DNA from 2 places in the Planococcus sp. 11815 genome. Region 1 is predicted to be linked to the other one. Evidence: riboswitches for the same ligand, from Rfam matches in the RefSeq annotation. Region 1 holds a riboswitch; the other holds the start of a gene.
What was found. A riboswitch is a leader RNA that binds a small molecule or an ion and turns the genes downstream of it on or off. The one in region 1 is predicted to bind FMN.

Region 1 (16,116 bases):
TGTCGTAGGCAAGCTCAGTGATTCCCGGTTTTTTGATATCGGATCCGATGGCGTCCAAAAAGCGCACATCCTGCAACTCCTTAACGCCCTCCATGTCCGGAACTTCAACGGCAGCGTTGATCAAGGAAATGGCAACGATCTCCGGATGGTTTTCCGCCATATAAAGCGCGAGCGTGCCGCCCATCGACAAGCCAGCCACGAAAATCTTATCACAGCGCTCCGACAGCCAAGCGTAGGCCTCCTCGACAGAAGCGATCCAGTCCTGATACGTGCTGGTTTCCATATCTTCATAATGCGTCCCATGCCCTTTAAGGCGCGGGGCATAGACGCTATATCCTTCGTTCGCGAAAGCCTCAGCAAGCGGGCGCATGCTTTGAGTCGTGCCGGTAAAGCCGTGGGATACGAGAATTCCTGTTTTCCCGCCTTGTGAAATGAACGGCTCTGCGCCGGGAAGAACATCAAAATCGTGTGTCATCCAAAAACCTCCTTTTAGGTAGTCCTTAAGTATTCGTTGCTTTTTGGGAAAGTCCTGCCCATTCAACTGCCTCAAAAAGGAATGCTATACTAATGGAAGAATAATCAACTGGGGGAGATCGCGTGCAAAAAGTACAGGAATATACGCAATTGATCGAGCAGTTCGAGAACGGCCCTTATTTCCAAATGCTCGGTTTTGAAATCGACCGGGTAGAGTATGGCAAGGCGTCCATGCGTTTGAAGAAAAAACCTGAAAATGACAATATGCAAAATATGCTGCACGGCGGCGCGATCATGTCGGGAATCGATATCGTCATGGGGCTTGCCTCGCGCTCGCTCGGAAGCGATGCGGTTTCGACGATTCAAATGGAAGTTCGTTTCATCAAAAGCTTGGCGGAGGGAACGGCCATTTTCCACGCTGAAATGCTGCATCAGACGAACAGTACAGCGGTCCTCACAGGACGCGTTGTCAGTGATCAAGATGAATTATTGGCCTATAGCACAGGCACGTTCAAATTATAAATTGTGATCGCTCCTATTCGCTTATAGCGAATAGGAGTTTTTTGATTGGCTGCAATTGGAAGCCGTTCTCTTGACCCACCAGCGGCGGCTTGTTATAATTACTTTTAATTAAAGATATTTTAATTCGAAGTAAAGAGGTGAAATATAAATGGAGTTCTCCAACCAGAACCTGAAAGCTGTAACGGTTTTGATTCGCGCTGCGGATGCGGTCCATGATGCCATTAAACGCGACGTGGCGGGATACGGCTTAAATGCGACGGAATTCTCGGTGCTCGAACTGCTCTATCACCAAGGCCGGCAACCGATACAGGCAATCGGCAAGAGAGTGTTGATTGCGAGCAGCAGCATCACTTATGTAGTCGATAAGCTGGAGCAAAAAGGCTATGTCGAACGGGAAGCGTGCAAAGAAGACCGGCGCGTGACTTATGCCCTTTTGACTGACGACGGCCAGGAATTGATGAAGCGCATTTTCCCTGAACATGAACGGCAGATGGATAAAGTATTTGCCGGGCTTGAGCAAGAGGAAGTAGCGGAGTTGATCGAGAAACTGAAAAAAGTGGGCTACGAAGCACAAGAAAGTATTGAACCGAAAGATGGAATAGTAAAAGACAAGGAGCGGTATGCATGAACGAATTGAAAGGGATCCACCATGTAACGGCGATTACGAGCAGCGCCGAGAAGAATTATGAATTTTTCACGTATGTATTGGGGATGAGATTGGTTAAGAAAACGGTGAACCAAGATGATATCCAAACCTATCACTTGTTTTTCGCTGACGATAAAGGCTCAGCCGGGACGGATATGACTTTCTTTGATTTTCCTGGAATCCCGAAAGGCTCTCATGGCACGAACGAAATTTACAAGACGGCTTTCCGTGTGCCGACGGACGAAGCGCTTAGCTATTGGGAAAAACGTTTTGACAAATATGAAGTAAAGCACAATGCAATAACCGAACAATTCGGCGTGAAAACTTTGTCGTTTTCCGACTTCGATGACCAGCAGTATATGCTCGTATCGGACGAGAACAATGAGGGCGTACAGGCCGGCACGCCGTGGCAGCAGGGTCCGGTCCCGCTTGAATTTGCCATCACTGGGCTTGGCCCGATCCATATCCGCATCGGGCAATTCGATTACTTGAAGGAAGTATTGGAAAAAGCGATGCATATGCGTGAGATTGCTGACGAAGGGCCGTTTCATCTATTCGAGATGGGCGAAGGCGGAAACGGTGCACAAGTGATCGTCGAGCATAATGCAGACTTGCCGTCCGGCCAGCAAGGTTTCGGAACGGTGCATCACGCCGCCTTCCGCGTGGCGGACCGCGAAGCGTTGAATGAATGGATCGGCCATATGCAGGAAATCGGCTTCTCGACTTCCGGATACGTCGATCGCTTCTTCTTCGAATCATTGTATGCACGGGTCGCACCTGGTTTATTGTTTGAATGGGCAACGGATGGCCCGGGCTTCATGGGCGATGAGCCATATGAAACGCTTGGGGAGAAGCTTTCTTTGCCGCCGTTTTTAGAGCCGAAGCGTGAACAGATCGAAAGCATGGTGCGCCCGATTGATACGGAGCGCAGCACGAAGGATATCGAAAAAGAATACCTATAAGGAAAATTCGGCACTGCTCACAATGGGCAGTGCTTTTTTGCAGGTAGGAGGAAAGAATGTCCAAAAAACTGAAATAATGGGACGGTTTTGGGAACTTATCCCACTTATGTACGTAAGTATAGATAGTACAAGGAAAGGGGAGAACGGCGATGCCGAAATGCCAAAATTGCGGAACGACATGGACATGGGGGCAGACCGTCTGCCGATTGTTCACACTCGGGGATAGCTTAACTTGCCCCTCTTGCCGGCAAGAACAATTCATGACGATGGAATCGCGGAAAAAGACCAGCTTGTTCGTTTTTGCCGCTCCGCTCATCATGTTCATTTCGGTCGCTTTCGGCATCGATCCGTTCGTTTCCCTCGCCTTATTCCTGGTTTCCTTTTTAATGATCATGGGCATTTACCCATTCTTTATCGAATTGACAGACGAGCGCGGGCCGATGTGGTAACTAGTAAAAACCCGAGTTTCTTTCTAGGGATTGAGTTGGCTTCGCGCAAAAATTGAGATTCTTTTCTGGACAGCCCCCGGAGCTTGCGCTAAACTTACAGATAATCATCTATAGCGTTCTTCGGGGTCGGGTGAAATTCCCAATCGACGGTAACGGAGCAATCCGAAGCCCGTGAGCCTTTCGGGGCAGGATTTGGTGCAAGTCCAAAGCCGACAGTTAAAGTCTGGATGGGAGAAGAACCGTCAAACAGCCTACTAGCAATCGCTAAGGCTTCTTTGATATGCACTTTCAAGGCCCCTTTCTTTTACGAAAGGGGCCTTTTTTGCATACTGTGGATGATCAACTGAATAGTATTCCTTCGGGGTCGGGTGAAATTCCCAATCGACGGTAACGGAGTAATCCGAAGCCCGTGAGCCTTTCGGGGCAGGATTTGGTGCAAGTCCAAAGCCGACAGTTAAAGTCTGGATGGGAGAAGGAAGAACACGGAAATTATAGAGTTTTCTATAGTTCTATTTCCTATTGTCTTCTAACCCATTGGCTAATCAATGGGTTTTTATTTTGTTCTGAAAGGTGTGATCAAGTGGACGATCAGCAAATCATGAAGCACGCACTGGAGTTGGCGCGATCAGCTGCCGGGCAGACTTCCCCCAACCCTCTTGTCGGGTCGGTGATCGTCAAAGATGGCCGCATCATCGGCATGGGCGCGCATCTGAAAGCGGGACAGGCGCATGCAGAAATTCATGCGCTGAATATGGCAGGCAATGAAGCACGAGGCGCAGATATATATGTGACGCTGGAGCCTTGCAGCCATCATGGCCGGACAGGGCCTTGCGCAGACGCGATCATAAAAGCCGGCATCCGCCGTGTCGTCGTCGCTGTGCTTGACCCGAATCCGCTCGTTTCGGGCCAAGGCATCCAAAAGCTTGAAAATGCCGGGGTTATTGTAGAGACCGGTGTCTGCGAGCAGGAAGCTGCGGAGCTGAACCGGATGTTTTTCACCTTTATCCGCAAAAAGCGGCCGTTCGTCACATTGAAGCACGCCATTACGCTAGACGGCAAAATCGCTGTATACGGCGGCCGTTCTGAAAAAATTACAGGGCCTGAAGTGCAGCGCGACGTCCACGAACTGCGCTTGCTGCACGACGCCATCCTGGTTGGCACGCAGACCATTGCACTCGACAACCCCCGTTTGACCAATCGGTTTGCTGACTCCCCGAAGCAGCCGATCCGCGTCATTTTGGATCGCCAGCTGCGCATCCCATTAGAGAGCCATGTCATTCAAGTACCTGATGCCCCTACTTGGATTATCGTCGGATCAAGAGCCGATATCGACAGCCGCTGCGCATTTCCTGAGCATGTCCGAATTCTGCAACTGGATACGCCGGATGTGGAAATCGCCGCTGCACTGGAATTGCTGGCCGAGCAAAAGGTGTTGTCTGTCCTTGTGGAAGGCGGGCAAAAAATCAATACTGCTTTTTTGAAAAGCGGTTTGGTGGATGAAGTTGCTACGTATATTGCACCGATTATTCTCGGCGGCGAAGGAACCGTTTCCGTCTTCGGCGACCTGCAAACCAGTTCTGCGTCAAACGGCATTCGCTTGGAGACACAAAAGGTGGAGCACCTCGGAACGGATCTGAAGATCATCTCCACCTTAAAGGAGTGACACAAATGTTTACAGGAATTATAGAAGAAAAGGGGCAACTCGCGGGGATCAAGCGCGGCGCGTCCAGCATGGAAATGACGATCCGTGCAAATGTTGTCTTAGAAGAAACAAAAATCGGCGACAGCATTTCAGTCGAAGGGGTCTGTTTGACCGTGACTTCCTTATCAAGCGGCCGTTTCACGGTGGATGTCATGCCGGAAACCTTCCACGGCACGACCCTTTCTTCACTTAGTACATCCAGTGCCGTCAATCTGGAACGTGCCATGGCGGCGAATGGCCGTTTCGGCGGGCATCTTGTCGCGGGCCATATCGATGGGGTCGGCAAGATCTTGCGCAAGCGCCCACAGGAAAATGCCATGTATATCGATATAGCGGCGCCTCCTGAATTGCTTGCGCAGTCGATCGTTAAAGGATCCGTCGCAATTGACGGCATCAGCTTAACGATTTTCGAACTCAGCGAAAATCATTTGACCGTTTCGCTCATCCCGCATACGGCGGGAGAAACAACTTTGGGCAGCAAAAAAGTAGGCGATTCGGTCAATCTCGAGACCGATATGTTCGGAAAGTACGTGCAGCGTTTTATGGAGCATGCGCCAAAACAACCGATGAACGCCGATTATTTGCGGCGCCACGGATTTTAAAGGAGCAAACCGATGCTAAATACAATTGAAGAAGCAGTAAAGGATTTGCAGGCAGGAAAAGTCATTATTCTAGTAGATGACGAATCAAGGGAAAACGAAGGGGATTTTGTGTGCCTCGCAGAACATGCGACGCCTGAAAACATCAATTTCATGGCAACGCATGGCAGGGGGCTTATCTGCACGCCGGTCTCGCCGGATATCGCATTACGGCTGAAACTCGACCAAATGGTCAGCCATAATACTGACCATCACGAAACGGCATTTACCGTCAGCATCGACCATAAAGATGCCAAGACGGGAATCAGCGCCTTTGAACGGTCGGACACCATTTTGCAGATGCTCAATACAAAAGCTGTGCCGCAGGATTTCAAACGGCCGGGGCACGTCTTCCCGCTTGTCGCAAAATCGGGCGGCGTATTCCAGCGCCAAGGACATACAGAGGCGTCAGTCGACTTGGCGCGTCTTAGCGGCAGCGAACCGGCAGCGGTCATTTGTGAAATCATGAATGTTGACGGCACAATGTCACGCATGCCGGAACTGGAAAAGCTGGCAGATGAATTCAATTTGAAACTTATTACCATCGAGGATCTCTATGCGTACCGCGCGGAGAAAGACCCGATTCTCAAGCGGGAATCGAGTGTCCATATGCCGACCGACTTCGGTGAATTCCGCATGGTGGGTTATTCCAACCGCCTGGATACAGAAGAGCATGTCGCCATCGTCAAAGGCAATCCCGAGTCGGTGGAAGCACCGATTGTGCGCATTCATTCAGAGTGTTTGACCGGTGATATTTTCCACTCGCGCCGCTGTGATTGCGGGGCGCAGCTTGCAAAATCGCTTGAATTGATCGAACAGGCAGGTGCGGGCATCGTCCTCTATATGAGACAGGAAGGGCGCGGCATCGGCTTGTTGAACAAGCTGAAAGCGTATGAGCTGCAAGAACAGGGCTTGGATACGGTCGAAGCTAATGAACAGCTCGGCTTCCCTGCGGAAATGCGCGATTATACATTGTGTGCTTTGATGCTGAAAGACCTGGGCGTGTCGCGCGTCCGGCTGTTGACTAACAATCCAGCCAAGACAGCTGCGCTTATCGAATACGGCATCGAAGTGGAAGAACGGCTGGCGCTCGTCATCCCGCCAACTGAAGACAATACGCAATACATGAAAACGAAAAAACAACGGATGCATCATCTAATCGACTAAGGAGTGTTCATAATGGAAACAGTTTACGAAGCAAATTTGATCGGATCGGATTTAAAAATAGGGATCGTTACAGGCAGATTCAATGATTTCATCACCTCGCGCTTGTTGGACGGCGCCGTCGACGGCTTGGTGCGCCACGGCGTAAATAAGGAAAACATCGACACTGCGTGGGTACCGGGGGCATTTGAATTGCCGCTGGTCGCGAAGAAAATGGCGGAAACAAAAAAATACGATGCGGTTATCGCACTCGGTACCGTGATCCGCGGTTCGACGACCCATTACGATTACGTCTGCAGCGAAGCGGCAAAAGGCATTGCGCAAGCCGGCATGTCGACAGGCGTTCCGGTCATTTTCGGCGTGTTGACGACGGAAACGATTGAACAGGCGATTGAACGCGCTGGCACGAAAGCTGGAAACAAAGGCTACGAAGCGGCAGTTTCTGCAGTTGAAATGGGCAATTTGATGAAAGCATTCGACTGATCCAAAAGAGCTGAAAACAGGTTTTTGATTGGCGGAATGGGCCAGATATTTTCTGGGCATCCATCATTTCACACAAGTGAATAATTAACATGAGCCTGCATTCTTTTATGAATGCAGGCTCATTTATTGGTGGCATTTATCTTGATACAACAACATACTGTTGGAATTTCAGCCTATACTACTTTGAGTTCAAAAGATATTTTATTTGAATCTTATTATAATAATGCATTGACAATTAACAGAAGTTTTAGAATAATGAAAAAAGATAACATCTATTATCCTTAAAATGGAAAGGGAGGGGGAAGGGCGAATCATCACTTATGATAGGCCGTCCGTAGGCTTATTTGTTAGCGTTTTCAAAAAAGGAGTGAGTCGATGATCTGGGTTCTTACATTGAGCCTTATCACCATCGTGTCCGTAGTCGCTGGGTTAAAAAGACGGAAGGTCGTCTATTTTTTCCTTCCATTTGCATCGCTATTTGCATTCATGCTCGTCAAGGTCATAATGGTGCCACTCCCATTCCTGGATACGGTCCGTTTCATTTTCCAGTTGAGGGGGTGAACTTCGCAATAGAGGAATTCGGCTTCTAAACCGGCAAAGGGGTGGGTAATTTGAGGAAGATCGATAAAAAACAAGCAGATGCGTATTTCCGGACTCGTACCACGTTGGTCACCATCTATTTACTGATCGGGTTTTCGGCATCTTTCGGGGTCGTCATGTTCGCGGAGGAATTGTCGGGCTTCAGCGTCAATGGAATGCCTTTCCATTATTTCATGGGAGCGCAAGGGGCAGTGTTGACTTTCATCATCTTGCTTTTCGTTAACGCCATCGTCAATGACCGGATCGACAAAAAATTCGGTTTGGATCAAGACTTGGAAGACAAGAAATAGCAAAGGGCTTCCGACTAACTGAAAGCGATGGATAAAATTGCATAATCGACAAGGGGGAGAAGCAGTGGATTCACAATTTCTCGTATCACTTGTATTGATCCTGGCAACATTCGGCTTGTACATCGGCATCGCCGTCTATAATATGGCCAGGCAAACATCCGACTTTTATGTAGCCGGGCGTAATGTTCCTGCAGTGTTCAACGGGATGGCGATCGGCGCCGACTGGATGAGTGCCGCGTCGTTCATCGGGATGGCCGGAACGGTCATGTTGCTCGGATATGACGGCCTTGCCTATATCATGGGTTGGACAGGCGGATATTTGCTTTTGACTTTCCTATTGGCGCCGCAGCTCCGGAAATCCGGGCGCTACACGGTGCCGGAGTTTATCGGCGACCGTTATAGCAGCAGTACCGCACGTTTGATCGCGGCAGTTGCGACCATCATCATCAGTTTTACATATTCTATTGGGCAGCTCTCGGGATCCGGCGTCGTCATCGGCCGGCTGTTGGAAGTGCCGACAGCCGTCGGTACAATCATCGGTGTCGTCTTGATCGCTTTCTACTCGGCACTTGGCGGGATGAAAGGGATTACGTGGACGCAGGTGGCGCAATACTTGGTCTTGATCATCGCCTATTTAATTCCTGTCATTTTCATGTCGTTACAATTGACAAGCAATCCGATTCCTTGGCTGTCTTACGGGCAGATCATCGGGGAACTCCAGCAGCTCGATCAGCAGCTTGGCGTTTCTGAATACGTTGTGCCGTTTACGGAAGCGACCAAATGGCAGTTTTTGGCACTCATGTTTACATTAATGGCCGGAACAGCCGGGTTGCCTCACGTTATCGTGCGTTTCTACACCGTTTCTACAATGAAAGCAGCCCGTTGGAGCGGGGCGTGGGCATTATTGTTCATCGGTTTGCTTTACTTGTCGGCACCGGCTTATGCCGCATTTTCACGTTTTATCTTGATGACTCAAGTGGCGGGCTCTTCAATTGCTGATTTACCGGCTTGGACGGCTTCGTGGGTGAACACAGGCTCGTTGTCGGTTGCTGATACAAACGGCGATGGCATCCTCCAGTGGGAAGAAATCGTCATCAGCAATGATATCGTGGTCATGGCAACGCCTGAAATCGCCAATCTCGGTGTCTTTGTCATCGGGTTGATGGCCGCCGGCGCAATGGCCGCGGCACTATCGACAGCGGGTGGGCTGATGATTGCCATTTCAGCCGCTCTCTCCCAGGATATCTATTACCGTTCAATTAACCCGAAAGCGACGGAAAGCCAGCGACTGCTCGTCGGCCGTTCATCGATCATCATCGCGACTGTTGCAGCCGGCATCGTGGCGCTGAATCCACCAGGCGCGATTACGCAGATCGTGGCATGGGCATTTGCGCTTGCATCCGGAACGTTCTTCCCGGCACTGATTCTCGGTGTGTGGTGGAGACGGGCAAACGGGCCGGGCGTCATTGCCGGCATGCTGGTCGGGTTGACGGTCACCTTGACGTATATTTTCGCTGCTAAATTCGGCGGCTTTACGATTCTCGGCATTATCGATACAGGCGCCGGGGTCTTCGGGGCAACGGCGGCGATCTTGACGATCATCATCGTTTCATTGGCGACGAAGCCGCCATCGAAAGAAACGCAGGAAGAAGTTCTGGACTTGCGCTATCCAGAAGGCATGACATATAAAGACGGTGAAGTATGGCGCACCGACCCGGTCGAAACCAAACGTCCGGAGCATTGAAAAAAGAGCGGAAGCCCGGGCTTCCGCTCTTTTCATAGTGTTGAATAAGTCTAGGATCCACTAAACTTTTAAAAACGTGATTGCGTTTTGACATTTAAAAATCAATGACCTATCTAAGTATTTGGAGAAGCGTTCGCTCGTAACCCCTTCTGCTCAATAATGCTGCGCATTACTTTCGCAAAGATAATGTCTCCCGTAGGTCGACCTTATCTTTCCTGTGGATCAGCGAGACCACCGAGACCCCGCAGGAACGTAGTGACGAGGAGGCTTGGGCGCGAGCCCACGGAAAGCGAGCGATAAGCTTCGGAAAATACGATTTCTTAACTTTCTCGATAAGTAGAAAAGAGCGGAAGCCCAAGCCTCCGCTCTTTTCTACGTGCGCCAAATGGAAGTGACGGTCTTTATTCTTTCCGGAAAACCCAAGCACGTTGGGCCACGAAGCCGAAGATGAACAGCACCGTATCGACCATCACTTTCAAGATCACTTCTCCGCGGCCGAGCCATTCTGCATACAAGAAGTGGACCGATGCGGCGGAAGCGCCCATGATGAAAGCCGCCAATATATAATAGCGCAGCAAGGATTGTTTGGAGCCCTGCTTAAAGACTTTATTACGGTTGATATAGTAGTTGAACAGGGAAGACAGGATGCGTGCCGCCACCGTGGCGATGATGATGAACATTTCCGGGGATTCGTCGCGCAAGAGCTGGACGAACAGCCAGAACAAAGCGATATCGAGCCCAAATGAGGCTAAGCCTGAGAGGCCATAAAATATAAAGATCTTGTATATATGGTAGGAGTCTCGGAGCGGATGGAAATGGGACGACTTATTCTCGTCCAAGTAAACCGTTTCAATCGTCACTTCCACCACTGGGATATAATTCTTTTTCAAAGCTGCGAGCATATTCATTTCATATTCAAAGCGTTCGCCCAGTACATCCAGAAGCCTCGGCAGGAATTTCACGGGAATCCCGCGCAGGCCCGTCTGTGTGTCCGTTAAATCTGCGCCGGTCGACAATCGGAACAAAAGGCGAGTGAAACGATTGCCGAAGCGGCTGCGGAAGGGGATATTGGGTTGAGAAAAGTCCCGAGCCCCCAGCACCACATGGTTCGGCGATGCTTCAAGTTCATTTGCGATTTTGACCATGTCCGATACCATATGCTGGCCGTCTGCGTCGGCTGTGATGATGGCTTCGATCGGCAGTTGATGATTGAGGATATAATGAAAAACTGTCTTCAATGCGCGCCCTTTTCCCTGATTGACCGCATGAGTCAATAAAGTCACTTCCTGCAGTTTTTCCAGCTCCTCAAAAAAGCCTTCATAGGCGGGGCCGCTGCCGTCATTCACGACGATAATCCGGGAAAAGCCGGCAGAGATCGCTTCTTCGATTGTAAGTTTGCATGGCTCTTCCGGTTTATAAGCCGGAATGACGATGGCGAATTGTTTCACAGGCAACCTCTTTCCATTTCTGACACCCAGAAATAAGGTACTGGCATATGTTTCTATCTCTATATAATGATACTACCCCAATTCCGGTTCTTTAGTCTTGCTCTTCAGGAATCTTGTAGCGATTTTAAATAAGGATCAATTCTTAATCAGGCATAGGGCTTAATCGGCAACGACATCTTCAGGGCGATAGCCGTCTTGCAACTGGCGGATCGATAAACCGAAGTCCATTTGAAGATGGGGATAATCTTTGAAGCGTTGCCAGTCGCCGCCCCATTCGAAGCCGAGCTCTTTGGCGATGTCCGCTACTTCAAACCAGTCGGAACGCCCGTTTTCGTTGCCGTCGCGCTCGATGTCCCAAACGACTGAGCCGTCAGGCAAGCGCAGCGCGAAATCGATGGCCAGCCCGTAATTATGGTAGGACTCGCCACCTTCTGCATAAGTGACGACGTTCCCGCCCCGCGAGCGGCCTTGGGCATGGATCTCGTTCTGCTCTTCAACGGAACGGAAACCGTCGGTGATGAGGATATCGATGCCGGTTTCTTCAGCTTGAGCGATGAGCTGGTCGCGCTTAGATTCGACGATCGGGTGCAGTCCAGTCGGCAGCGGCCGATCAGCGCGTTCGTTGCGCTCTTCAATTTCGCGTTCGATCCAAATGAACAAAAATGCACCGAGGATAAGCAAGAATAGCAAAGAAAAGACGGTGCGGAATGTTTTCAAATAATTTCACCTCGTAACATGATTGTAGCAAAAATCCTTAAGCAAGTATCCGGCAGGAGTTTTTGGTACGATAAGAGAAACAGAATTTTTGGAGGGATACATAATGGTCATTGAATTAATGAAATCACATGCATCGGTCCGCGACTATAAAGACCAGCCACTAACGCGCGCGCAAGTCCATGAATTGGTCGAAGCGGCTCAATATGCGGCAACGTCCCACTTCGTGCAAGCTTATTCCATCGTTTGGGTGACGGATGAAGACAAGCGCAAACGCCTTGGTGAGCTGTCCAAAAACCCGAAACAGATGGAAGGGGCAGGAGCTGTGTTCTTAATGTGCGCAGACTACAACCGGTTGGGGCACGCCGCGAAACTGCAGGGCGAAGACATTGTCTTCGACCAGGCGGAGAACTTGTTGGTCGCGGTCACGGACGTCGGGTTGCTCGCGCAGAACTTGGCACTTGCCGCTGAATCCAAAGGCTATGGCATCTGCTATATCGGTGGAGTGCGCAACAATATGGAAGAAATCAGCAAACTTGTTGGTTTGCCAGAAGGCGTTTTCCCGGTCTACGGCTTAACGGTCGGCGTTCCGAACGAAGCCAACGAAGTGAAGCCGCGTCTTCCTGTAGAAGCTGTGCTTCATGAAAATGAATACGACGAAGCGAAATACGCAGAAATTTTGCCGGCATATGATGAAACGATCATGGCCTATTATGCTGCACGTTCAAACAATCAAAAAACTGCGAAATGGAGCGAGCAGATGGCGACGTTCTTGAACAAGCCGCATCGCCCCGATTTGAAGGATGTCTTGGCGAAACGCGGATATCTATTCAAATAAGAAGTGCATTCATCAATAACTGGAATGATTGAGGAGGCTGAGAAGCAATGAAAATCGCTTTATTTGGAGCAACGGGAAGAGTCGGCAGATATGTCTTGAACATGGCGCTTCGCGACGGCCATGAAGTGAAAGCGCTGGTTCGGAGAGCAGACCTTGAACCCCATGCGAATCTGGATATGATCGTCGGAAATGTCCGCAATGAAGAGGACATTCGCCAGACCTTGCAAGGGGCGGATGCCGTGATTAGCGCAATCGGCACCGATCGCACGACTACCTTATCGGATGCGACGCCGCTGATCGTGAAAGCGATGGAAGCAGAAGGCATACGGCGCATCATCACCATCGGGACCGCCGGTATTTTGAACAGCCGCTTGAGCCCGGGGCTGCTCCGTTATCAGGGCGGCGATTCCAAGCGCCAACTGACCTTTGCGGCGGAAGAACATGAAAAAGCCTATAAATCACTGGAACAAAGTGAGTTGGACTGGACAATCGTATGCCCAACGTATTTACCGGACGGCGAACCGAAAGGCTATTTCCGTTTTGAAGAAAACTATCTGCCTGAAGACGGCAAAGAAATCACGGCCGGTGATACGGCATTATTCGCCTATGAGCAATTGGATTCGGATGATTTCCTGAAAAGCCGCGTCGGCATTGCATATTGAATGACAAAACCCCTTGAACTATGAAAAGTTCAAGGGGTTTTTGCATGCATCAGGCAGTAACGTCACGTTTTGAGAATGTCCAATAACTGATCACCATAAAGACCAGGAAATAAACAGTCAAAACGATGAGCGACATGGCCATCGTGATATCTGGGATGGGCATGAAGCCAGTATAGAATTGCGTCAAATCGGTATGCGTAAACAAATAATATTTGACGATTTCAAAGCGCTGCAACAAGAAGACGAGTTGCACGCCGACAAACATCAAGAAAATCGATACGCCGATCGCAAGCGAACTGGAGCGGAAAACCGTCCCGAGCATGAATGCGAACGTACCAATCATCCATGTGCTCGCCAAGCTAAGCACGGATAGTTTCAATGCTTCAGCCCAGTAAGAGCCTTCCACCACTTCCGATCCGTTCCACACCAGGAATGCGCCGTCTCCAACTCCAAAGAAAATCCAGCTGAACAAAGCGATTGATACGAAAGTAAGAATGGCAAATAATAAGGCAAACAACATCGTTGTAATGTATTTGGATGTCAGTATTTTCCATCGTTTAACCGGGCGCGTCAACAGCATCTTGATCGTTCCTTGTGAGAACTCGGAAGCAACGATTCCCGCGCCGACGATGACCGTAAACAATGTCACGAGTGATAGCATCATATGGCCATCCAGCACTTGCTGCTGCAGACTTTCGACTTTGAACGGCTCGGCGTCATTGGCCAAGCGGTATTCTGCGATGGCGGCCTGGCCTTCGTAATAATCTTGTTGGGCAGGGCCAATATCCGGATTCTGCAATTGATCCTCGGCTGAAGCCAAGTTCATCATTTCCATCTCCTGCCAATCCATCTCTGGAGCCGGGGAGGTGGATTCGATCCATTTGGTGATGCCGGCATTTGCCAATAAGATGACGATCAATAGAACTGCCATGATCCATGTCGCTTTTTTACTCCATAATTTCATCCATTCATTTTGTATGAGCTTGAGCAATTTCGCCGCCTCCAGTCATTTCTAGGAATTGATCTTCTAAAGTCGTGCGGTGCGGTTGGACAGCGTATAAATCGACACCTGCAGCAGTGAGAAGTTTGATGGCGCCCGGGATGTGCTCCGGTTCTGTATCGATCAAATAGCCATTTTCATGCGGGTGCACCGTGAAGCCGATTTCTTCGAGCACTTGCTTCGCCTGTTCGGCCGGCTTGGCTTCTATGTAATAGCGGGATTGCTGGTGTTCGTTAACATTTTTGATGTCGATCAATTCACCGTTCTGGATAATGGCGATGCGGTCGCACAATAATTCGATCTCTGACAATAGATGGCTGGAGACGAAAATGGCGACATCGTTCTCACGTGCCACTTTGCGCAAATACATGCGGAATTCGCGAATGCCTGCAGGGTCGAGGCCATTTGTCGGCTCATCCAAAATCAAAAACTCTGGATTGTTGAGGAGTGCTTGTGCAAGGCCAAGGCGTTGGCGCATGCCGAGTGAATACGAACCGACTTTTTCCTTGATGCGGTTTTGCATCCCGACTTGCTGGATCACTTCGTCGATGCGGGCTTTTGTCACACCTTTATGCATACGCGCGAAATGCACCAGGTTTTTGTAGCCGGACATGAATTTATACATCTCCGGATTTTCGACAATGACGCCGACTTTTTCGATGCTTCTTTCAAAATCGGTGCGGATCGATTTACCGCCAATCAGGATATCGCCTTGCGTCGGCTTCATCAATCCGACCATCATGCGGATCGTCGTCGTCTTACCTGCCCCGTTCGGCCCAAGAAACCCGGTAATTTCCCCTTTATGGAGATCCAAGTTCAAGTTTTTGATGATCTGCTTTTTGCCGATCGTCTTTGAGAGCTTGCGAATCTCAACAATTTTCTCATTGCTCATATGAGCCACCTCTTTCCGTTTTGCTTCCTTCAGTACTAACGATTCATTTCCCGGAAAGTTTCAGTTTTCTGGAAATCCGGCAGGCTTAACTATCGCCTCAGCGGGAATAAACCAATTAACAACGAATATATGGAGGGTTTGGCTTTATGAATGAATTGCAGGAAAAAGAACAAGTGCTCATGGCATATTATGCACAGTACTATAAAGGTGCATCTTTGGAGGAAATCCAAGAGCTCGACCGCCGCTTGTCGCAAGGCATCGGGGAAGAGCAGTATAAAAAGGCGATGGCCGAATTGAAAGAACAAGGACTGGTCCATGGCTTGGAAGCTGTCGAGGAAAGAAATCAAGACGGCGTAGACTCCCCGATGGCGACAAACGAAGGCATGCTCTATATCAATGATGTCCTCAATCTCCAATCGGATGCGGTAGAAGACCACCAGCTCGATTATTTGGCGAAGCATCTGGAAACCAGCCACCTGGAACTGACGCTGGATCCGGTGAAGGGCTATATTGAGTCGGTCGTCAAAGAACAGGCAGATGAAAAGCCGAATGACAACATGCCTTGAATAGTTGAAAGCCGCTTCTTGAAAAAAAGATGCGGCTTTTTTGTGTGAAAAATAGTTTGTAATAATAACTGCGCGTTGGAAATAGATTCGGGTCAACTGGTTGATGTAGAAAGAAGGAAGTACAAAGAGGGGAGCGGAAAAGCTTTCGCTTACGACTGCGTTACAGGAGGCTGCTTGAGGCTCACAGGATGCGAGTCATGCAGCTGATGCGACAAGAACTGTTAGATAGAAAGAAGAGATTTGAAAAGCTTCCGCTTTTCGACTACGTTGCAGGGGGCTGCTTGCCGTGGGGCGGGTGTTGAGCCAACGTGCCCAAAAGCGC
Region 2 (16,116 bases), 1.5 Mb from region 1:
TTCTTGCCGCCGATCACCAACACGTCACGGTCGAAATATGGATGCCCTTCCTTGAAATAATGCATCACTTTCGGCAAGTCCGCACCCGGCACCTCTAGCTTGTTCGGGTGGTCGTAATAGCCTGTTGCCACTACGACATATTTCGCCTTGTAATCATTTTGGGTCGTTTTCACGAGAAAGCCGTCCGATTGTTCGATCGATAAGGCCGTTTCGTACGCCCGCACATCCAACGCGTGCCGCTTCACCACTTCCCGGTAATAAACGAGCGCTTGATTGCGCTTCGGCTTGCGGTCTTCGGTAATGAAGGGCACATCCCCGATCGATAATTTTTCGCTGCTGCTGAAAAACGTCTGGTGCGTCGGGTAATGATAGATGGCGTTGACAATATTCCCTTTTTCGAGAATGACGGGGTGCAGGCCCATTCTCTGTATTTCGATGGCGGCCGATAAACCACACGGCCCGCCTCCTATGATGATGACATCTGCATGTTCCATTTCAACCACTCCTGTAATAATGTCCATATCCATCTTAGCCGATTGAAGAGCTTTGTGCCAAATGCTTCCTGCCTGGTGAAGGGTGAATTTCAAGCACATGGTATTCTGCTTTTGCGCCGAGCCGGAGCGGCAAAGTCGTCGTGCCGAACCCGTTACTGATGAGTTCGGTAATTCCTCCCGACACAGTCAAAGAGCCCCGGTCGAATATCCCATATGGTCCCAGCCTAATTTGCCCGCCGTGTGTATGACCGGCAATCAACAGGCTGACTGGATAATGTTGTTTTACGTGCTTAAAGACAAAAGGCGTATGCGAGATGAAAATGACGGAATCGCCTTTCTCGACAGTGCGGAAAGCATTTTCCACACTATGCTCCCGAAAAGCGAAATAATCGATCCCGGTCAATTTAAGCTTAGCATTGCCGAACAATTCAACAGATTCATCATCAAGGATAGTAGCGTCTTGTTCTTCGAGCAACGCCCTTAATCGCTCTTCGCCGATTTCCCTGTCGTTGTTTCCGAATACATAATATACCGGAGCAAGTTCAGTTAGAATCCGCAAGTTTTCGCGGATGCGTCGTTCCGGAACCTCCCGTTCGACAAAATCCCCACCGATGACAACGAGATCGACTTGATCGTTGAACATATCAGGCCGAAGCTCGCGCCGGTGAACGTCGGAAATGAACAGCAGTTTAAAAGGAGAAAACTCAGCGTCTCCCAACAAGCGGATGACCGCGGTCTCTTTATGCTCACTATGGGCGGAGCGGAACATCCATGCCAGTAAAACCAAGCCCGCTAATATAATACGTAAAATCCACTTCATCATGTACATCCTTTCCGAAGCAACAAAAAAACATAAGCTGCGCTTATGTTTTCCTGTTCAAGCCGCTATTCAATCTTCAGTGATATCTAGAATACGGAAGCCGGATTTTTCCAGTTCCTTCGTGAACTTGTCGATATTGTTCTTTTTCTTCACTTTCAAAACGATGCGGCGCACCATTTTGTCGGTTTCATCGAAAGTAACCAGTGAAACGACGGATTCTTTATGTTTTTCAATGATTTCACCTAGCCGGCCAATGCGGCCTTCTGATTCGACCGATGTAACGGTGATGCGAACCCCTGATTGCTTCATGCCGAATGCACTTTGCAATTGGTTAACAACATCAAAGCGAGTGACGATTCCGAGAAACTTCTCTTCGTCGACGACAGCGATGATCGGGAAATCACGTAATTCGACTAAGGCTTTTTCATACACATCGTCGATATTCAAGTAAACATCTTGGTTGACCATGATATCTTTCACTTTTGTCGAACGCACAAACTCGTCTTTCTGGGCATCCGAATAGAAGAACGCACGGTATGCATGATACCAGGTAAAGATCCCTTTGAATTGGTCGCCATCGACGACAGGCAATGCATCAATGGAATGCTGCTCCAATAGCTTGAGCCCTTTTTCCATCGTATCTTCCGGTGTTACCGTAAAACATCTTTCTTTTTTCACTAATGCACTTTTGACAAACATTCGCTCACCTCTTTTTAGATTCTTCCTACCTTTTCCCTAACAGGAGGCATTTAATCCCTCCTTAAGGCAAAATCAATGTTTGTCCGGGGCTGATATCGTTAGATGCCAATCCATTCGCCTGTTTGATCTTCTCAACAGCGGCGGCTGCACCGCTCGCACCGTAATTATTGACGGCAATACGGTAAAGCGTTTCACTCGATTGGACGGTTACCGTCTTGCCGCCGGCAGTCGGTGTCTCTTCCTGCTCTTGTTGCTGCTCTTTTTCTTTTTCTTCAGCTTGCGCACGTTGTTCGGCTTCGGCTTTTGCTTTCGCTTCAGCTTCCTCACGCGCTTTTTGTTCTGCCAGCGCCGTTTCCTGGGCTTTTTTCTCTGCTTGCTGTTCCGCGGCCGCCTGCTCTTTCTCTTTCGCTTCTGCAGCCGCCTTTTCTTCACGTTCACGTGCTTTTTCTTTTAGCTCTTTCTGTTCTTGTGCTTCTTTTGCTTTGGCGTTTTTCTTTTCTTCTTCGTCTTTCTCCTGGTCGTCTGCAGCAGCAAGTACCGTGCTGTCAGAAGGCGGCTGGGAGTTCAGTTCAAAGCTCACTTCATTTTCGTTTATTTTGGCAGTTAGCGTGTCATCCGGTTCATAGTAAAACGCAACATAAATCAACAAAGTGACCGGAATCAAGATAAAGATAAAAAACAAAGAAGGCAATAATAAGCCCCTGCTTTTCGGCTTGGGCATTTGGCGTGCGCGCCTCGTCAATTCTGCCATGCGTTCCTGTGACAATTCCTGGCGATTCTTTTCCATTGATTCATGATAATTATCGTTTCCCATTTCACGACTACCCCTATCTGTACTAATATATCTATTATGACGAAAAAAGGCTTATTTGTAAATAATAGAAATAGAGATTTTCATATAGGAAGAAGGACCTTCAAACGCTCTTTCCAAGAGCCTTGTGTCGATGCTTTCGGCTCGCTTCGACTACCTTTGAACAGGCTGCGGTCAATCCCATGAAAACTACAGCAATTAGGCGGTATAGCAGGGTTTTCTTGATCGAAGCTCATGCTGATGTATTGCCGGATGCAGCCGCTTGAATGAACCAGCCCGCGGACGGAAGCCGCTTGCCGTTGTTTTTCTTTTTTCAATTGCTCGATCTGGTTCAATGTGCCTTCAAGGGGCAGACGCTCACGCCAATAGGAAATGATGCGATACGCTGTCTCCCTCATCATCCCCTGCTCAATCAATTGCTTCGCTTCTTCCCCGCGCTCATAGATCAGCTCGATTTCATGGCGTTCGGGCAAATCATCCATGATCAAACTCTCCACTAGCCGCTCGTCGCCGGCGGCATACAATAAAGTCGCAAGTGAAGGCAAAGAATCCCGGCCAGCACGCCCGACTTCCTGGACATATCCTTCTATAGAGGACGGTAATTGGAAATGGATGACGTGGCGGATATCAGGAATATGTACCCCCATGCCGAACGCATTGGTCGCACATACCCACTCCAGCTCCTTATTGGCAAATTGCTGTTGCACAAAAATACGGTCCTGCTGTTCCATTCCACCATGGTAAAATGCCGCACGGATGCCGAGTGCGAGGATACGCTCCGCCAATTCCTGCGATTTCCGGCGTGTTCCGGCATAAATGATCCCAGGTCCGGCATATGTTGACACCAAATTCAATAGTTCTTCCAATTTGTCACTATCATTGTCGAATTTGCGAATGTCGTAGCTGATGTTCTTTCGGTCCATCGGATGTGAATAGACGAATGGGTCACTCAATTTTAAGTAACGTTTGATTTCATCTGTGACTTTATCGGTCGCCGTTGCGGTTAGCGCCAAGGTTTGCGGATTGCCAAGCTTTGGCAGAACCTCTGCAATGCGCAAATAATCCGGGCGAAAATCGAAGCCCCACTGAGAAATGCAATGGGCTTCATCCGCGACTAGCAGCGAGATGCCGAGTGATTTCAATTTGCCGAGCACATACGGCTGTACAAGCATCTCGGGAGCCACGAAGATGAATTTATAATTGCCGAGCGTGTTCCACGCCCTTTCGCGATCTTCCGGTTTCATGAAGGAATTGATGGCAATGACCGATTTTTCCCCCATCTTCTTCAATTGGGTGACTTGGTCTTGCATCAACGATAAAAGCGGCGAAACAATGACAATGGCGCCAGGCAAGACTTTGCCAGGAAGCTGATAACACAGCGATTTCCCCATTCCGGTCGGCAGCAGCGCCAAAACGTCACGCCCCGCCAGCACTTGTTCGATCACTTGTTTTTGACCGGGGCGGAATTCCGTGTAGCCGTAAGCTTCGTATAATAGCTTTTCAAGATTCATGTGACGCCACCTCTCATCGCCAGCGCCAACCGGATCTGAAAATAGCTGGCTTCAGGCAATCGCTCTTTAATGTCCCGCAGGCGCATCGTCTTCAACTCCTTGCTGATGTGATGGATCGACTCGAATAACTGCTCGTCCATAAACGGTGCGGAGCTGAACGCTGGGTCGTTCATGGCCATCTCCACGAAATGATCCTCGATCGTACTTGTTTTCAGCTGCCGGAGCTCAGCAATCTGCTTGAGTGAAAATCCGCGTTCAGACAGATTTTGCGTCCGCTTCGCCGATTCTGTCAAGGCAGATTGCTGAATGATGCCTTCAAGCATACCCGCGAGCAATGGATATTCCATGCCTTCGAGCACATCCAGCCAAGCATGCATGGCTTCAACAGCCGCAATCTTTACATCTATCGGCAAAACGCCATGCTGCATGGCCAATTGATCCCAGGTAAGCCCCCCGACACCATAGCCCGACAACCGTTCCACCAGGATATCTTTATGCGTTTCGGTTGTTTTTGCCATAGCCAAGCTGGTTTCGAGCTGGTTTTTAAAAGTTTCTTGAACAGCGGGTGAGCGAAAATCGACGCGTTTCAAATAAGCTTTGGCCCACGCCTGCACCGTTTCATCGGTGACGACTGGATCAAAGCGCTTTTGGCCTTGCATAAAATTGGACATCGTCTGGACCACCAACGATAGGCGCGCAAAGAACCGATTTTCATTGCCCCTGTACTTCCAGCCATTCAAAAGCGTAGGTGGAATTTCCAGATTGAATGCGGAGCGATGGAGCTGGACGATCTTGTCATCTGGGATCAAATAGCCCTGCGCCTGCAACCTGTCAATGGACGCTAGATACTCTTGCTTATCCAGTTTTGGAAGCACTGCAAAATAAGGATGCAACCCGAAATAGCCGATATCCTGAATCGTTTGCCCTGATTTCTTTCCTTTAATTAAATGATAAGGGGAAGATACGGTCCGTTGACCGTCTACCGCTTTCATAATCGCTAAAACGACTTCATCGAATCGCACTGAATTACCCTCCTGGCGGTTTTGGGTTGAAAAAATCATGAAATATCTATAGAATAAACACGATAGTATAACTGAACTTGTTCGGAGATAAAGGAGAGGAACTGGAATGGCTAAATATACCATTGTTGATAAGGATACGTGTATCGCATGCGGAGCTTGCGGAGCAGCGGCACCAGACATTTACGATTATGATGATGAGGGCATCGCCTTCGTTATTCTTGATGATAACACGGGGACTGAACAAGTGCCAGATGAGCTGATGGAGGATATGGAAGACGCATTTGAAGGATGCCCAACCGATTCCATTAAAGTTGCAGACGAGCCATTTGAAGGGGATCCACTTAAATACGAAGACTGACCAAATTTTGGTCAATAGAAAAAGCGGCCGGAAGAATCATCTTCCAGCCGCTTCTTTTATGATAAATAATAGGAACGTTGTTTTTCAATCCAGGTATGCATGCTGCCGAAGATCAATAAGACGACGGTCGTAAGCGCCAAGCCTTTGATCAAGTTGAACGGCAGGATCCCGAGGACAATGGTCGTGTACAATGCGTTTCCGGTCTGTTCTGGCATGTTCAGGAAGTACGTGTACATCGGCAAAAAGACGAAATAATTCAGCAAGCTCATGCCGATTGCCATCGAGAATGTCCCGATGACCAAACCGAATGCGATTCCTTTTTTTGTGGAAACTTTACGGTAAATGGCGTAGACCGGCAAAATGAACAATAGGCTCGTCGCGAAATTCGCCATATGCCCTACAGGGACGCCAGTCGGGCTTCCTGAAAAAATCCAGTCCAATACGTTCTTAAAGAATGCTACCAAGACGCCTGCGACAGGCCCCATCGTGATCGCCGCGATTAGTGCAGGCACGTCACTGAAATCCACTTTCAAAAATGCTGGCAATGCCGGCAGCGGAAAATTGAATAGCATCAACACAAATGAGATGCTACTCAGCATACCGATGACAATCATCGATTGCAATTTCTTGTTCTTCATGTTCCTCTCTCCTTGTCGTGATTCACCAGAAGAAAGGTTCGGATCGCATGCTGCCATAAAAAATCCCTTAAGCAAGGTTCACTTAAGGGAGAGTTAGGCACACTGAAATAAACGGCCCGCCATTAAAAACGGCATGCGTCCGTACCTTCACCTTCTCCCATCCAGACTATACTGTCGGCTTTGGAATCTCACCAAATCCTGCTTTTTACGGCTCGCGGGCTGATGGACCATTATGTCCAATTACCGCCGGTAGGGAATTACACCCTGCCCCGAAGATGAATCGATATTTTTTTATACAAGTTAATCTTATAAAAAAAAGACAGCAATGTAAACCATACTGCTTACATTGCTGTCTTTTTTTATTTTTCTGGCCAGTCGATGCGGTTGGGCGAAACGGGCAGCTCAAGTTCTTTGGAGAAATCGAATTTTGCCCATTCCACTTGTGCCGTATTGGATACCGTCAACGATGAGCCGTAGGATTGAGCCGTGAGCGCCATGCTTTCAATCATCTGCATCGCTTCCATTCCGTCAAGCGCCTCCAAGTCCATTGGCTCTTCGAATATCAATGTGGCGTTCATTCCATCCACTTCAACGCGGTAACTGACCCCGTTAGGAACCGGCGATCGGTAATCCTCATTCGGCGATTGCTGAAGTGCCATCAGCGCATCTCCTACATTTTCCGGCGACATGCCGTAAGCGGGAGCCAAATGCCATTCACTTGTTGACGAAGCAAGCAAGTAAAAGCTTTGCCCTTGCTCGCCCGGAACGAGTGGTTCCGCTGTCCCTACATGGGATAATTGCGCTGCTTCCCCGTCTTCATTCAATACACGAATTTCCTGCTGACCCATGAACGTTTCCTCCAAACTGTTCAGATACAGCAAAGTGGAGGCCGAACCTTGATCATAGGAATGGCCGTCCGGCAAGAAATGGCTGATCGTCGAACCGTTTTGCTGGAGCTCGCCTTCATATGGATGATACTCATCAAAACCCAAGCCGGATTCATCGATTTGACCGGCGAATGTTTCATATAGTTCGAGAGCGTTCGGCTCTGCCGTATCGGCTAGCTGTTCAGGAATGACGAAACTTATGGGCACAACATAGCCATGATAAGCAAGCCCGATGCGCAACACATGCGCACCTTCCAGTTCGCTCTCATAAACTGCGCTCCGCTTCACTTCCGGGCCATCCGTGGCCAAACTCGCTGCCCCTTCGGATTCTTTTGTGGACCCGTCTGCTGGCTCTGTTTGTTCCGTCGGTGCCTCATCTGTTGCCATCGTCGACTCCGCTTCACTGCTTTCACTCTCGCTGCTTGAGTCGGTTCCATTCTGCTGCAGCAAAGAGGCGACGAGCACCGAGATGCTCAGGAATGCGACGATGGCAACTAATAGCGGCAGCCAGCGCTTCGGCTGTTTGGGTGCTTGTTCTTTATGGGAAAGCTTTTTATACACTTCGGCTTTGGGCCGCCTGTCTTGTATTTTGGGGAAATCCCGCAACAAACTTTCGATTTCTTCATCGTCCCATTTGTCATTCGGCATATTCTCCTCCCCCTTCTGCTTCTAGTAATTTTTGGCGGAGGGACCGGATTGCCCGGTGCTGTGTCGTTTTGACTTTGCCTTCCGACCACTCCAGGACTTCAGCAGTTTCCGCAATGGAGAGATCTTGGAAATAACGCATGATGATGACCAGCTTCTGGTCGCCTGTACACAAATCGAGCATTTGGTATAAGCGGATCTTGTCTTCATTGAGCAATGAAACTTCTTCCGGTATTTTTTCAGTTGAAACCAATTGTTGGGTTTCCCAGTCGAAGAAATCCATCGAATGCTTTTTCCTTACTGCGGTCTTGCGGAAATGGTCGATGGCGACATTTTTGGCGATCGAAAAGAGCCAGGTCTTTTCCGAACTCTTTCCTTGGAACCGGTCATAAGCGCGCAGTACCCTCACATAAACTTCATGCATCAGATCTTCTGCCACATGCCGGTCCTTCACTAAATACACCAAAAACTGAAAGACATCCTGATGGTATTGATCGTACAGCCGATGAAACACGGAGTCATTCACGCAACTCCCCCCGTTCCTTGGATTAGTCGTCACGACAGCAGAAAAGTTACATCGCCTTCAGCGGCAATGTGAAGATGAACGAAGTGCCTTCGCCGAATTTGCTTTCGGCGCGGATTTCTCCCGAATGCGCTTTGATGATATTGCTGGCAATCGCGAGCCCGAGCCCTGTGCCGCCTTTGCCGAGCGTCCTTGCCTTATCGGCTTTATAGAAACGCTCAAAGACGAATTCCAGGTCTTTCTCTGTAATTCCGGCCCCGGTATCGTTGATCGAAACTTTTGCGTAGTCTCCCATGTTTTCGACATGCACATGCACTTGCCCTCCCTGCGGAGTGTGGCGAAGTGCATTATCGATCAAATTCGTCATGACCTGTTCGATGCGGTCTTCGTCGAGTTCGGCTGCCGCCCAGTCATCGAGTTCTGTCGTGAAGCTCAGTTCGATGCCTTTTTCTTTCGCGGCTTGGCTGAATTTCAAGCTCATCCGCTCGATGGCATTATTGAACTGCACCAATTCTTTGTAGAGGCGCATATGGCCTGATTCCAATCGTGCCAAGTTCAATAGGTCCGTGACGAGTCGGCCCATGCGCTGGGATTCCTCGTAGATGATCTTGGTCATTTCGTTGCGCTCTTCTTCGCTTGCACCGACGTCATCCAATAAGGCTTCGCTATAGCCCTGCAGCATGGCGATTGGCGTCCGCAGTTCGTGGGATACATTGGCGATGAAATCTTCACGCAGCTTCTCAAGGCGATGCTGTTCCGTCATGTTATGGAGCACAGCCACCGCCCCGCGTACGCTTTCTCCGCTGTATAGCGGGCTGAAATTGACCGCATAATAGGCGCCTTCGATTTCAAGCTCTTCCTCAATTTCCTCCTGGAATGTCAGGACATGGTCGAGCATATGGAGCATTTCCGATGGCAGCGCATTGGCATCGGTCGTGCCGTCTTTGAAGAGCCATTGCTGCAGCAGCTTCTCTGCTGGCGGATTGTTCAACAGGATCGTCTTATCCTGATTGAAGGTGATTACGGCATCCGCCATCGAGGTCAAGATGCTCGATAATTGCTCTTTCTCCTGGTTGATCACTTCGAGATGATGCTTTAACTGGCGGCCCATCTGATTAAAGGCGATCGCCAATTGGCCGATTTCATCTCCGGAAGATACTTTCACTTTTGTGTCGAAATTCCCTTTCGCCAATTCAAATGCCCCTTCGCGCATATTGCGCAGCGGGGAGGTGATCCGGGTCGATAGGAAAAATGCGAAAAACGTCGTCAATAATAACGCGATAAACGCGGATAGGAAAACGATATTGGTTGTTCTTTCAGCAGTGCGGTCCATAACTTCCAATGATTGGTAAATGAAAACCGTGCCGTGAAGCTCATCGCTTGTTTGAAGAGGCGACGCCATGACGATATACGATTCCATGCGGTCTGCTTCCGACAAGGATGGCAGCAGCATTTCTTTCGTTACCGTATCATCGCTTTCAAATACTTTTTGAAATTCGTTTTCGCTGACGATCTTTTCCCTGATTTCCTCGCCATTCAAGCCATCATGCAAATAATACGAGATTTCCCCCGGTTCTTCGGCGATGACTGCATTGGTTTCGGGCCCTAATACTTCGTCGACGATCGATAAATTGCCTTCCCCGGAGTGGTCATTGAAGATCCGGGCTATCATATTCGCTTCGTTGTGAAGCGCTTCTTCCACTGTCTCGCTATGGAAGTTCCCGAGAAACTCCAACAGCAGCACCGTCACGATAAAAAGGACAAAGGAAACGAGAAGCAAAATGGTTACCCACAGCTTCCCGACGATGCTATTCCATATTCTATTCATTGCCGACCTCGAATTTGTATCCGACACCCCATACGGTGACGATCATCTTAGCGGCGGATTCGGAGACGCGGTTCAATTTTTCACGCAAGCGTTTGACATGGGTATCCACGGTACGCAAATCGCCGAAAAAGTCATAATGCCATACTTCTTTGAGTAAATGTTCCCGGTCGAACACTTTATCCGGGGATTTTGCCAGGAAATATAAAAGTTCGTATTCTTTCGGCGTCAAATTCACTTCCACGCCGTCTGCTGTCACGCGGTGCGCATCGTGGTCGATCGTCAGATGAGGAAAGACGACCAAGTCTTTTGAGACAGTCGAACTTGTAGAAGGCGAATAAGCAGACGACCGGCGCAAAATCGCTTTTACGCGCAGCACGACTTCCCGCGGGCTGAACGGCTTGACGATATAGTCATCCGCTCCGGATTCAAACCCTTCCACGCGGTTTGCTTCCTCGCCTTTGGCCGTCAGCATGATGATCGGCGTCATTTTCGTCTCCCGAAGTTCGGTTGCCACTTCGATGCCGTCTTTTTCCGGCATCATGAGATCAAGCAGGATGCAATGGTAATCCTTCTCCACTGCTTTTTCCAATGCTTCCACGCCGTTTTCGGCTTCTTCCACCATATATCCTTCACGCTCGAGATACATCTTCAACAGGCGGCGGATCCTCTCTTCATCATCCACTACAAGAATTGTAATTTCTTCAGACATCCTAATCCCTCCAACTTTCATCTCTATACCTTTCATTGTACCGATAAGGGTTCCAAAAATAAACGAAAAGCCTTTTCCTATAGAAGGAAAAGGCTTTTATCGTCAGGCGTATGAATGCAGTCCGGCAATAATCAAGTTGACTGCCACCAAGTTGAACATGATGATGACAAAACCGATTACCGCGAGCCAAGCAGACTTTTCGCCTGCCCAGCCTCTGCCAAGCCGCAAGTGCAAATACGCTGCGTAGAACAAGAATGTAACGAGCGCCCAAACTTCTTTCGGGTCCCAGCCCCAGAAGCGCGACCAGGCGATTTGCGCCCAGATCATGGCGAAGATCAATGCCCCGAGTGAAAAGATTGGGAAGCCGATGATGATCGAACGGTAATTGATCTCATCCATCAGCTGCAGATTGACGTTTTTCGTGAACGGCTGCAGCATTTCGGAAATTCGTTTACGGAAGATGAGACGGATCAATGCGTACAGCACCGTCCCGACCATGACGGACCAAAACACGGTCGTCAGTTTTCCGGCGTGGACGATCGGCGGCATTTCCACCAGCGGCGTAAATGCCCCGTCTGTCATTGACTCAAATTCGTTCATCCCGAAAATTGCCGGCATATTGTAAGTGATTTCCGACGGCTGGCCGTCTTTATTGACATAAGCGAAATCCGCTTCATAATTCGTCAAGGTGAAGAATGTGCTGGTCACGACAAAGCCAAGAACCAAGACGAGCGAATACATGATGGCTTCAAGCCAAAAGCGCTGCTTGGACTTTTTCTTTTGGTCGACGACTTTGAGCAAATAAATCAACCCGGCCGCTGCACTGATCGCAAGAATTCCTTCCGCAATGACGACCGTGATGACGTGAATCGCCAGCCAGTTCGTTTGAAGGGCCGGAATCAACGGGCTCACTTCACTTGGGAACATGCTTGCATAAGCGATGATCAATAAAGCGATCGGCAAGACGATCATCCCGAGCACAGCGGTTTTGTACAACGCGTAGATAATGATGAATCCGCCGACAAGCGTCATGCCAAATGCGGTCGTGAATTCGAACATATTACTGATCGGTGCGTGTCCTGTGACCATCCACCGTGTAATAAAATACCCTAATTGCGCAAGGAAGCCGATGACCGTAATAGTGATGGCAACTTTGCCCCAACGCTGTTCAGATCTGTAAGTGCCTTCTTTATTGCCTTTTACAGCGCCCCCGAATACGAATGTTGCAATCAGGTAGGCGATAAAGGCTACGTATAATAAATTGGAACTGATGTCGACTAATGTCATGTCAATTGTTCACCTTCCCTTTTCTCCTGTGCTTCCATGTCTTCCTGTTGGTCGCGATATGCCGGAAGAGAAGCGTGTTCAGTCACCTGGTCCAGATCCTTTTTCAGACCGAACCAGTTTTTATTCGTATGGCCCGCAAGCAAAATGCTGCCATCCGCTTGCTGCTGGATCCAGAAACGGCGGTGATTGAAGTACATCCCTTGCGCCACGCCGATCATGAAGATCAAACCGCCGAGCCCAAGAATTGGCAAGGTGCGGTCTTTGCGCACAGTCAAGCCGGATGCATCTCGCGTCTCGACTCCCTGGAAGGCCAGTTTATAGTCGTTATCGCCTAATGGCTCAACCGTGTTCTGGATGGTGATGAAACTTGTTTCACCGTCCGGCGTATCGGGAGTCGTCATTTTCACGAGGAATCCCGGGTTTTTCGGCAGCGGTGTCGCTGTTTGCGGTTCACCGTTTTCAAAACCGGAGAAGTCAGGATAATAGCCGAGCAGCTCCACAACAGAGCCGTCTTCGAGCTCATAATTGGTTTCCGGATTCACCAAATCGATGGTCAAATCCCCGCGGCTTTCGCCTGTTTCTTTGTTCTCAAGCGCGAAGCTCATCGTTTTCAGCTCATCCTGTTGGAAATCCATCTGATACAAGGCGTAGCCATCGAATTTGAACGGTTGGTTGACGCGGATGGCGTGTTCTTCCACCATTTCCATATCGGCTGTATCGCCAGGCAATGCGCCTTCCGGAATTTTGTAGAGAACGACATCCGTTTGGTAATTTTTCGCTACCGTTCCGACGCGGTCGATCGCTTCACCGAATTTCTCTTCTTCACCTTCACCTGTATAAGTCTCCAAAGTGAAGCCTTTGCTTTCTAGGACGTAACCTGGCGCATCCGGGATCGCACGCGTTTCGCCTTCACGGATCCACAGCGTTTCGTCTACATAGAAACCGGGCATCATGCGCAGCATGACCCCGAACAGGAAGATGATCAATCCGATGTGGTTAACATAAGGGCCCCACCGCGAAAAACGGCCTTTTTCAGCAAGCAAGCCATTTTTATCGGTCGACACCTTATATTTCAAATCGGTCAATTTCTCTTCGGCTTTTTTCAGCGTATCCGCTTCACCTGGCCCTTCCGCCAAGATGCGCTGTTTGCGCATAAAGCTGGAATGGCGCAACACGCGCTGGTTTTTCAAGGATCTATAGAGCGGTACAAAACGGTCGAGGCTCGCAATGATCAGCGAGATCGCGAGCATGCCCACCAGCCCGATAAACCAGAAGGAATTGTACATATCATGAAAGCCAAGCGCATGGTAAACGGTCCCGACACTTCCATAGATATCGGTGTAATAAGCTTCGATATCTGCATCTGTCGCAGCCGGGACGTATTGTTTCTGCGGCAGGATCGTGCCGAGGGCGGCTGCAACCAGTAAAACGATGATGATTCCGACGCCTACTTTAACGCTGGAAAAGAAATTCCAAATTTTGTCGATGATCGACTTATTATACGTCTGTGAACGCCTTGCCGTTCCTTCATAGCGCATATCCGCCAATTGCTTGTTTTGTTCTTGTTCATTGAGCGGCCGGCCGCACGATTCACAGAGAACCGTACCTGGCGGGTTTTCATGGCCGCATTTGCAAATCAATTTGTCCATCCCAAAAATCTCCTTATTCAGGTTTGATTTCTTCCATAAAACCTGCGATATCCTGCTCTGTCATTTCACCGGTTACGATGCGCTGGATTTCGCCTTGCGGATTCACCAGCATGGTCGTTGGAAGCGGGCGGATATTATATGCAGTCATGACGCTTTTATCGCGGTCGATGACAATCGGGAAATTGAGTCCGTATTGACGGGCGAACGTCTCTACTTCAAAATTCGATTGCGCAATGTTCACCGCAAGGATCTGGACGCCTTGATCTTCATATACTTCGTACTGGTTGGCCATCGCAGGCATTTCCTTGATGCACGGTTCACACCATGTGCCCCAGAAGTTCAGGAACACGCCCTGCCCTTTATAATCGGACAGCTTATGGGTTTCACCGTCGAGATCCGTCAGCGTAAAATCCGGTGCCGGATCTCCCACTTTCAGCACTTCCACTTCGTCAGCCGTCACACTATTGTAGATCGTATAACCAATGGCCGCGACCAATAGCAGCAAAATAACGGAGCGCATGATCGTCCGGTTTTTCTTTTTGTTTCTTTTTTTCTCCGTACTCATAAAGATCCTCCTTCGAAGGATTGGATGCACATCAATTATAGCAAAGATTTAATGGGCGCCTGCCCACAGTTTTGAAGGGTTTGTGAACGTTAGCGGCGTTTGCCGGTATCCGCAAGCACGCGCAATTGCTTCACTTCGTGGGGGCTGAGCTCTCGCGATTCCCCAGCGTTCAAGCTATGCAATGTCAAAAAGGCGAATTGCTCGCGGCTTAGCTTCTGCACCGGGAAGCCGATCGCTTCGAACATGCGGCGGACTTGGCGGTTGCGTCCTTCGTGGATTGTAATCTGGACAATCGCTTTTGCCGCTTTCGTGTCGGCTGACAATAATTTCACTTTTGCCGGCGCGGTCATGCCGTCTTCCAATTTGATGCCGCGTTCGAGTTTCTGGAGATCTTCCTTGTTTGGAATGCCTTTTAAGCGCGCGACATAGGTCTTGTCGATCTCGAATTTCGGATGTGTCAGGCTATTGGCGAATTCACCATCGTTCGTCAAAAGCAATAATCCTGAAGTATCGTAATCGAGGCGTCCGACAGGATAAATGCGTTCTTCGACATTCGGGAAGAAATCCGTCACGACTTTGCGATTCTTGTCATCAGACACTGCTGAAATGACGCCGCGCGGCTTGTATAGCAAAAAGTATACTTTGCGTTCTTTTTCCATTTGAACGCCTTCCACTTCGATTTTATCGGATGGTGTCACTTTGACACCCAATTCCTTGACCGTTTTCCCGTTGACTTTCACTTTGCCATCCAAAATCATTTGTTCTGCTTTGCGCCTAGATGCAATTCCTGCATGCGCCATTACTTTCTGTAATCTTTCCATTTCCTGTTCACCCCATCTAATTAAATACCGGCTGCATAGGTGGCCGATTCACGTTCTTCGCGGTCTTTCTAACCGGAATTATGGCATAATTCCGGTCAAAGAGAAAGCGCATCGCTCAAAAGAAAAGAAGACTGTTAATGCGTCCCAGTCTTCCCAGTAAGCTCCTATGCATTTACTTCTTCTTTGAATGCTTCTTGAAATTTCGTCATGAAGAGATCGGTGTCTTCTTCCGGTTCCTGTGCCATCTCTTCAGGCAGCGGAGGCAATTCCTCCAAGTTCTTCAAACCGAAATAATTGAGGAATTCGCCGGTCGTGCCATACAAAATGGCACGGCCCGTCCCTTCAGCGCGCCCGCATTCCTGGATCAAGCCCTTGGCTGCGAGAGTCGCCAGTGCTTTTTCGCTCTTCACGCCGCGCAAATCCTCCAGCTCGACTCTGGTGATCGGCTGTTTGTACGCCACGATCGCAAGCACTTCAAGCGAAGCCTGCGACAGTGATTGGGGAGTCGGGTTCTCAACCAGCTTCTGGATGGTTTCCGCCATTTCCGGCTTGGTCACCAATTGATAAACGCCCGCCAGTTCTTTCAGCGTCACCCCGAAACCTTCTCCGTCATAGCGGCTCTTCAGCTCCGTGAGCGCCTGCTCCACTTGTTCTGCATCGGCTTCCGTCAAAAACTGCAATTGGCTGAAACTCAAGCCATCGTCTCCTGTGACAAAAAGCAATGCTTCAATTTGGGCCAAAAGGTTCTTCTTCATCTTGCCACGTTTCCTTTCTTAGTTCCACCGACAATTCGGTGAAATTCTTTTGCTGTTCGACCGCAATCACTTGCCGCTTCATCAATTCAAGCAA

Region 2: linked by a shared signal. The riboswitch ahead of M1Q06_RS09710 (ECF transporter S component) and the one ahead of ribD (bifunctional diaminohydroxyphosphoribosylaminopyrimidine deaminase/5-amino-6-(5-phosphoribosylamino)uracil reductase RibD) in region 1 are both predicted to bind FMN.

The regions. Positions count from the first base shown of each region.
Region 1 is NZ_CP096991.1:428,723-444,838, forward strand. Features, by position in the region: gene M1Q06_RS02285 (alpha/beta hydrolase) at 1-475, opposite strand, end outside; gene M1Q06_RS02290 (PaaI family thioesterase) at 598-996, shown strand; gene M1Q06_RS02295 (MarR family winged helix-turn-helix transcriptional regulator) at 1,145-1,624, shown strand; gene M1Q06_RS02300 (ring-cleaving dioxygenase) at 1,621-2,604, shown strand; gene M1Q06_RS02305 (TIGR04104 family putative zinc finger protein) at 2,754-3,053, shown strand; FMN riboswitch at 3,166-3,296, shown strand; FMN riboswitch at 3,404-3,534, shown strand; gene ribD (bifunctional diaminohydroxyphosphoribosylaminopyrimidine deaminase/5-amino-6-(5-phosphoribosylamino)uracil reductase RibD) at 3,634-4,716, shown strand; gene ribE (riboflavin synthase) at 4,722-5,357, shown strand; gene M1Q06_RS02320 (bifunctional 3,4-dihydroxy-2-butanone-4-phosphate synthase/GTP cyclohydrolase II) at 5,370-6,560, shown strand; gene ribH (6,7-dimethyl-8-ribityllumazine synthase) at 6,573-7,040, shown strand; gene M1Q06_RS02330 (DUF4212 domain-containing protein) at 7,652-7,930, shown strand; gene M1Q06_RS02335 (sodium:solute symporter family protein) at 7,995-9,674, shown strand; gene M1Q06_RS02340 (glycosyltransferase) at 10,076-11,122, opposite strand; gene M1Q06_RS02345 (M15 family metallopeptidase) at 11,282-11,839, opposite strand; gene nfsA (oxygen-insensitive NADPH nitroreductase) at 11,943-12,674, shown strand; gene M1Q06_RS02355 (NAD(P)-dependent oxidoreductase) at 12,722-13,336, shown strand; gene M1Q06_RS02360 (ABC transporter permease) at 13,386-14,327, opposite strand; gene M1Q06_RS02365 (ABC transporter ATP-binding protein) at 14,305-15,228, opposite strand; gene M1Q06_RS02370 (hypothetical protein) at 15,375-15,794, shown strand.
Region 2 is NZ_CP096991.1:1,892,277-1,908,392, forward strand. Features, by position in the region: gene M1Q06_RS09675 (YpdA family putative bacillithiol disulfide reductase) at 1-494, opposite strand, end outside; gene M1Q06_RS09680 (metallophosphoesterase) at 529-1,314, opposite strand; gene M1Q06_RS09685 (CBS domain-containing protein) at 1,384-2,013, opposite strand; gene M1Q06_RS09690 (LysM peptidoglycan-binding domain-containing protein) at 2,075-2,827, opposite strand; gene M1Q06_RS09695 (RecQ family ATP-dependent DNA helicase) at 2,908-4,335, opposite strand; gene M1Q06_RS09700 (helix-turn-helix domain-containing protein) at 4,332-5,357, opposite strand; gene M1Q06_RS09705 (ferredoxin) at 5,464-5,715, shown strand; gene M1Q06_RS09710 (ECF transporter S component) at 5,772-6,353, opposite strand; FMN riboswitch at 6,499-6,634, opposite strand; gene M1Q06_RS09715 (hypothetical protein) at 6,713-7,888, opposite strand; gene sigX (RNA polymerase sigma factor SigX) at 7,878-8,411, opposite strand; gene M1Q06_RS09725 (ATP-binding protein) at 8,458-10,236, opposite strand; gene M1Q06_RS09730 (response regulator transcription factor) at 10,229-10,945, opposite strand; gene ccsB (c-type cytochrome biogenesis protein CcsB) at 11,048-12,232, opposite strand; gene M1Q06_RS09740 (cytochrome c biogenesis protein ResB) at 12,229-13,881, opposite strand; gene resA (thiol-disulfide oxidoreductase ResA) at 13,895-14,446, opposite strand; gene M1Q06_RS09750 (pseudouridine synthase) at 14,536-15,267, opposite strand; gene scpB (SMC-Scp complex subunit ScpB) at 15,432-16,022, opposite strand; gene M1Q06_RS09760 (segregation/condensation protein A) at 15,994-16,116, opposite strand, start outside.